Linked DNA regions of Frondihabitans sp. PAMC 28766. The protein of the gene in region 2 interacts with the protein of the main gene of each other region in a pairwise test. Links are inferred from orthologs where the notes say so. Each region holds a gene or a part of one and is shown on either strand. Other genes may lie near its edges.

Evidence for each region.
Region 1: the proteins of ctaD (region 2) and AX769_RS09310 interact in binary tests that used the Escherichia coli proteins (3 or more experiments, as listed by UniProt). The link is inferred for Frondihabitans sp. PAMC 28766 from one-to-one orthologs.

What each region holds. Positions count from the first base shown.
Region 1 is NZ_CP014513.1:1,913,679-1,916,891, forward strand. The notes cover bases 248-3,144. They hold AX769_RS09310 (aminotransferase class I/II-fold pyridoxal phosphate-dependent enzyme), read right to left. Parts: upstream 2,328-3,144; coding sequence 1,167-2,327; downstream 248-1,166. Other genes in these bases: AX769_RS09305 (carbon-nitrogen hydrolase family protein), read left to right, coding at 368-1,045; AX769_RS25970 (hypothetical protein), read left to right, coding at 1,042-1,170; AX769_RS09315 (S1C family serine protease), read left to right, coding at 2,431-3,144. Outside these bases: AX769_RS09300 (AraC family transcriptional regulator), read left to right, coding at 1-76; more of AX769_RS09315, read left to right, coding at 3,145-3,213. UniProt on the Escherichia coli protein: Shows aminotransferase activity with methionine and histidine as substrates, and to a lesser extent also with phenylalanine.
Region 2 is NZ_CP014513.1:2,504,233-2,507,483, reverse strand. Bases 46-2,980 are described here. They hold ctaD (cytochrome c oxidase subunit I), read right to left. Parts: upstream 2,419-2,980; coding sequence 673-2,418; downstream 46-672. Other genes in these bases: coxB (cytochrome c oxidase subunit II), read right to left, coding at 2,430-2,980; AX769_RS12055 (cytochrome c oxidase subunit 4), read right to left, coding at 244-666; AX769_RS12060 (aldo/keto reductase), read right to left, coding at 46-153. Outside these bases: more of AX769_RS12060, read right to left, coding at 1-45; more of coxB, read right to left, coding at 2,981-3,251. UniProt on the Escherichia coli protein: Cytochrome bo(3) ubiquinol oxidase is the terminal enzyme in the aerobic respiratory chain of E.coli that predominates when cells are grown at high aeration.

The DNA.
Region 1 (3,213 bases), 590 kb from region 2 along the record:
TCGTCGGTTTCGAGACGTCAAGAACGTCACTCCGCGAGAATTCCGGACGAGGTCGCGGATCGAGGTCCATGAATGAGGCGGTCGGCGTGATCCACCTACCACTGGGCAATACAGGCTCGCAGACCCTCGGGGCACTCCTTTCTGAAGAGCGATTCCGTGCTGTCGTCACCATCGACTGGTTGTGCCCGCGATGACAACGGCTTGAGCGTTCGGCGCGTTTCCGACTTCGGCACGCGTCACGCCGGCCCACCAGAACGCGCTACCCGGCTGGCTGCCCTGACGATCTGCGGCAGCTCGTCATTCGGGTTGTCGCGTGGTGCGCGTTGAGGCGCCGCTCCGCTCGTCGGGGCGTCGATAGGGTGAGGGGATGAGCGAAGGCCTGAGCATCGCGGTGGCGCAGTTCGCGCCGGGGGCCGACTCTGCGGCGAACCTCGGCACGATGGGGGAGATGGCGGAGAGCGCGGTGGGTCGCGGGGCGCGAGTCGTCGTGTTCCCGGAGTACTCGTCGTTCTTCGAAGCGGAGATGGGGGCGGCGTTCGTCGCCGCCGCACAACCGCTCGACGGGGCATTCGTTCGCGGCATCGCTTCGCTCGCCGCCCGGCTGGGCATCTTCGTGGTCGCGGGGCTGGTCGAGAGTACGGGCACCGATCGCTTCTCGAACACACTGGTCGCCGTGGCGCCGAGCGGAGACGTCGTCGCGACCTACCGCAAGCTGCACCTGTACGACGCGTTCGGGCAGACGGAGTCGGACTGGGTCGTGAAAGGGCCGATCGGCGAACCCGAGCTCTTCGACGTCGACGGCTTCACGGTCGGGATGCAGACCTGTTATGACGTGCGCTTCCCCGAGGTCACCAGGATCCTCGTCGACTCCGGCGCCGAGATCGTCCTCCTGCCGGCCGAGTGGGTGCGCGGCCCGCTCAAAGAGCACCACTGGCGCACCCTCCTCACCGCCCGCGCCATCGAGAACACCATCTACGTGGCCGCCGCCGACCACACCCGCCTGTCGGCGTCGGCACCAGCCTCATCGTCGACCCGTCGGGGGTGACGATCGCCGCGATCGGTGACGAGCAGGGCATCGCGGTGGCCGAGGTGCGACGCGACCGGCTCGACGCCGTTCGCCGTCAGAATCCTGCGCTCGCCCTGCGCCGCTTCGGCACGCACGCCCTCTAGCGGGAGCGGAGACCGGTGAGCTGGGTGGACGCCCGCTCGAGCACGTCGATGCGCTTGCAGAAGGCGAAGCGGACGAGCGACGAGTACTCGGCGGCGAGGTCGGCGTGGCAGAACGCGCTGATCGGCACGCCGACGACGCCGGCGAGCTCGGGCAGGCGACGGCAGAGGTCGACCGCGTCGGAGTAGCCGAGGCCGGCGGCGTCGGCGACCACGAAGTACGAGCCGTGCGGCCGCGAGACGGAGAACCCCGCGGCGACGAGCCCTGCGCTCAGCACGTCGCGCTTGTGCTCGAGGGCGGCGGCGGCCTCGGCGAAATAGCCGTCGGGCAGGTCGAGCCCGGCGGCGATCGCGGGCTGGAACGGCGCTCCGTTGACGTAGGTGAGGAACTGCTTCACGGCCAGGATCTGGTCCACGAGTGCCGCGGGGGCGGAGAGCCAGCCGATCTTCCATCCTGTGGTCGAGAAGGTCTTACCTCCCGACGAGATCGTGACACTGCGCTCGCGGGCGCCGGGCAGCGTGCTGATCGGGCTGTGCGTCAGACCATCGAAGAGCAGGTGCTCGTAGACCTCGTCCGACACGATGATCGCGTCGTGGCGGTGGGCGAGCTCGACGACGAGCTCGCGCGTCGCCGCGTCGAGCACGGTGCCTGTCGGGTTGTGCGGGTCGTTGAGCAGGATCACGCGGGTGCGGTCGGTGACGGCTCGGCGCAGCTCGTCGGGGTCGACGGTGAAGTCGGGGCCGCGCAGCGGAACGGTGCGGTGGACGCCGTCGGCGAGGCCGATGACGGCGCCGTACGAGTCGTAGAACGGCTCGAGGGTGACCACCTCGTCGCCGGGCTCGACGAGGGCCAGCAGCGTCGCAGCGAGGGCCTCGGTGGCGCCCGCGGTGACGAGCACCTCGGTCGCCGGGTCGAGGTCGATGCCGTAGAAGCGCTTCTGGTGGCGAGCCACGGCCTCGAGCAGGATCGGCATGCCTCGCCCGGGCGGATACTGGTTGACCCCGTCGCGGATGGCCTTCACCGCCGCGTCGAGCACCTCGCGAGGTCCGTCCTCGTCGGGGAAGCCCTGCCCGAGGTTGATCGAGCCGCTGCGCTGGGCGAGAGCCGACATCTCGGCGAAGATCGTCGGGGCGAGGTGGCCGTCGGAGCCGAGCAGCATGGCGCCGCGGGCGGCGCGTTCCCAGGGGGCGAGTGCAGTCACGCGACCTACCGTACTGCGCGTTCTCGGCCTCTCCCGATGGCCGACGCCTAGGATGACGGCCATGACTGACACCCCTGGACGCGACACTCCTCCCGGCGCCGGTTCGAACCACGAGGGGGGCCCCGTACAGCCTGGCAGCGAGGCGCAGCAGCCCGCGAGCGACGCGCAGCAGCCCGCGAGCGACGCGCAGCAGCCCGCTGGCGACGCCCGGCCCGAGGAGTGGCAGGCGCCAGTCGGCGTGCCGCCTCTGCCCGGCACCCCGCCGCAGAGTCTCGCCGACGAGCGATCTGAAGCGGCCTCGCAAGGCGATCCGCTGCCCGATCCTGGTGCCGGCCACCGCGCGCCCGCATCGCTCGACCACGCGGCCTACGCCGGCCAGAACTCTGCCGCGTACGGCGACCTGTCGGCCGCCGCGGCCCGCGGCGAGCTGCCCGACGCGGCGCAGCAGGTCGAGGCCGACGCGCACGGCTACCCCGAGGGCGCCGGCTGGTCGACTCCTGCGCCGCGTCGTCGCCGCGTGGGTCTCGGCGCGTTCGTCGGCGTCGCCGTCGTCGCCGCGGTGATCGGTGCCCTGGTCGCCACCGGCGGCTACGCGATCGTCTCCTCGCGGCAGTCGAACACGGCGACCGGCGCCTCGAACTCGCTCGAGATCGGCCACTACAAAGACGCCACGATCATCACCGCGGTCGCTGCCAAGGCGACGCCGTCGGTCGTGACCATCAACGCTTCGGCCGGCACTTCGGCAGGCACCGGTTCGGGCGTGGTGCTGACCACCGACGGCTACATCGTCACGAACACCCACGTGGTCACCCTCGACGGCGCCAGCGGCTCGGCGAAAGTCAGC
Region 2 (3,251 bases):
GCGGGCCGTGTCGATGTGCCGGTAGCCGATTTTCAGGGCCTCGGCCACAGACTCGTAGGCGGGCGCCCCGTCGGGGATCTGCCAGGTGCCGAACCCGATCTTCGGGATCTCGACACCGTTGGAAAGAGTGAACTTATCGGTCAGTGCAGTCATACTCCGAACGCTACTCGACCGCGTGGCTGGCAGAACAAAGCGGGGCGGCACCCGTAGGTGACGCCCCGCTCGGCAGAACGACAACAGCAGTCAGTGTTGGTGAATGCCCCGGTAGTTCTCGAAGACCCATCCGACGAGGGTGACCGCGACGATCGCCCCGCCGAAGAAGCAGATCCAGGTGCCGATGGCCAGACCGAGGAAGCACAGCGTCGCGCCAGCGGCCAGGGCGATGGGCCACCAGCTCCACGGGTTGAAGAAGCCGATCTCAGGGTCGCCGTCGTCGATGTTGGCGTCGAGGCGGTCTTCGGGCAACTCACCGCTCTGGGCGAAGTGCGACCGGTTCATGTAGAACCCGAGGAAGATCGCCATGACAGCGGCCAGGCCGATGCCGACCGTGCCCGTCCACTCGACCTTGTGGAACTCGGCGGAGATCAGGCTCCAGATCGTGTAGGCCGCGTCGGAAACGATGAAGAAGCCGGCGAGGACCCAGAAAATATTGGATTGAGCTCTCATGGCTGGCTATTTCACACTCTCTGACGATGCGTCGTAGGTTGGGGCGTCCGGCGCGTCTTTCAACGGCCCGATGCCGACGGGCAGGCCCGCCTCGGGGTGGTTGAGGTCGAACGCCGGTGACTCCGAACGGATACGTGGGATCGACGTGAAGTTGTGGCGCGGCGGCGGGCAGGATGTCGCCCACTCGAGCGAGCGGCCGTAACCCCAGGGGTCGTTCACCGCGACCTTCGGCGCGAGCCGAGCCGTGATGTAGACGTTGTAGACGAAGGGCAGCATCGAGACACCGAGCAGCATGGCCCCGGTGGTCGACAGCTGGTTCATCCACGTGAACCCGTCGCTCGGCTGGTAGGTCGCGTACCGACGCGGCATACCGAGCACACCCAGCCAGTGCTGGATCAGGAAGGTCGTGTGGAAGCCGATGAACAGCAACCAGAAGTGCACCTTGCCCAGACGCTCGTTGAGCATCTTGCCCGTCCACTTCGGCCACCAGAAGTAGAACCCGGAGAACATCGCGAAGACGACGGTGCCGAAGACCACGTAGTGGAAGTGCGCCACGACGAAGTACGAGTCGGAGACGTGGAAATCGAGCGGCGGCGAAGCCAGGATCACGCCGGTCAGGCCACCGAAGGTGAACGTGATGAGGAAGCCGATCGCCCACAGCATGGGCGTCTCGAAGGTGATCGAGCCCCGCCACATGGTGCCGACCCAGTTGAAGATCTTCACACCCGTCGGCACGGCGATGAGCATCGTCATCAGAGAGAAGAACGGCAGCAGCACTGATCCAGTCACGTACATGTGGTGAGCCCACACGGTGACCGAGAGGGCGGCAATGGCGATGGTCGCATAGATCAGCGTCTTGTAGCCGAAGATCGGCTTACGGCTGAAGACCGGGAACACCTCGGAGACGATGCCGAAGAACGGCAGCGCGATGATGTACACCTCGGGGTGCCCGAAGAACCAGAACAGATGCTGCCAGAGGATCGCCCCACCGTTCGCCGGATTGAAGACGTTGGCATCGAATACTCGGTCGAACCCTAAACCGAACAGTGCCGCAGCGAGCACCGGGAAGGCCATGATCACGAGGATCGAGGTGACGAGCGTGTTCCAAGTGAAGATCGGCATCCGGAACATCGTCATGCCGGGCGCACGCATGGTGATGATCGTGGTGATGAAGTTGACTGCACCGAGGATCGTCGAGAAGCCTGTCAGCGCCAGCCCGAAGACCCAGAGGTTTCCGCCTAACCCTGGAGTGAACGTCGTGTCTGACAGAGGCGCGTACGCGAACCATCCGAACGAGGCCGCACCCTGCGGGGTGAGGAAGCCGGCCATGACGACGAGCGCGCCGAAGAAGTAGAGCCAGAAGGCGAAGGCGTTCAGTCGCGGGAACGCGACGTCGGGCGCGCCGATCTGCAGCGGCATCACCGCGTTCGCGAACCCCGAGAACAACGGTGTCGCGAACAGCAGCAGCATGATCGTGCCGTGCATCGTGAACAGCTGGTTGTACTGCTCTTTCGTGGCCACGACCGACAGGCCCGGCTCGAAGAGCTGAGCGCGGATGACCAGGGCCATCACACCGCCCACGAGGAAGTACATGAACGACGTGATCAGGTAGAGGTAGCCGAGCACCTTGTGGTCGGTCGACGTGACCCACCTGACGACGACGTTGCCCTTGCGCCCGACACGTGTCGTGGTGAAGTTCTGACCGGAAGATTGCCCCCCTGTGGCGGGGCGGGTTGCGGTGGCTGAGCTCATCGAACGCTGCCTTACTTACTCGAGGTGCTCGTGGCGCCGGCGGCGACGGGAGCGGTGTTGGTGGGGTTGTTCGTGCCTTGGTCGTACGAGTTGCCGATGTCGCCGACGTTTCCGTCTTGGCGGAGCGTCGCGAGGTAGTCCTGGTACGCGGACGGCGAGACGACCTTCACGTTGAAGAGCATGAGCGAGTGGTACTCGCCGCACAGCTCGGCGCACTTGCCGGCGTACGTGCCCTCCTTCATCGGAGTGAAGTACTCGTAGTTGGTCTTGCCGGGAATCATGTCCTTCTTGTAGAGGAAGTCGATGACCCAGAAGTCGTGGATGACGTCGCGCGACTTGAGCTCGATCTCGACGCTCTTGCCCTTGGGCAGGTAGAGCACCGGCAGCTTCGACTCGTCGACGTTGCCGTTGCCGAGCTCTTGAGCCTGGATGCCCTGGGTGTAGACGCTGTTCTTGATGTCGGCGGTGTCGTTGTACTGGAAGTCCCACGCCCAGCGCTTGCCGTAGACCGTGATCTTCGCGTAGGGGTGAGCCGTCGGCTTCTCGATGTTGGCCTGGTCGCGGGCGGTGAAGAAGAAGAAGCCGAGGACGAGGAACAGCGGAACGATCGTGTAGAAGATCTCGATCGGCATGTTGTAGCGCAGCTGCACGGGGAGGCCGGTCTGGTTCTTCCGGCGGCGGTAGACGACGACGGCCCAGATGATGAGGGCCCAGGTGATCAGACCGACAGCGAGGAGAACGATCCAGGAAGTGACCCACAGGCCGATGGTGGCGCTGGTGTGGTTCGTCACATTGTCGGAGGTTCCGGGCAGCCAGCCGCGGAGCTCCTGCTG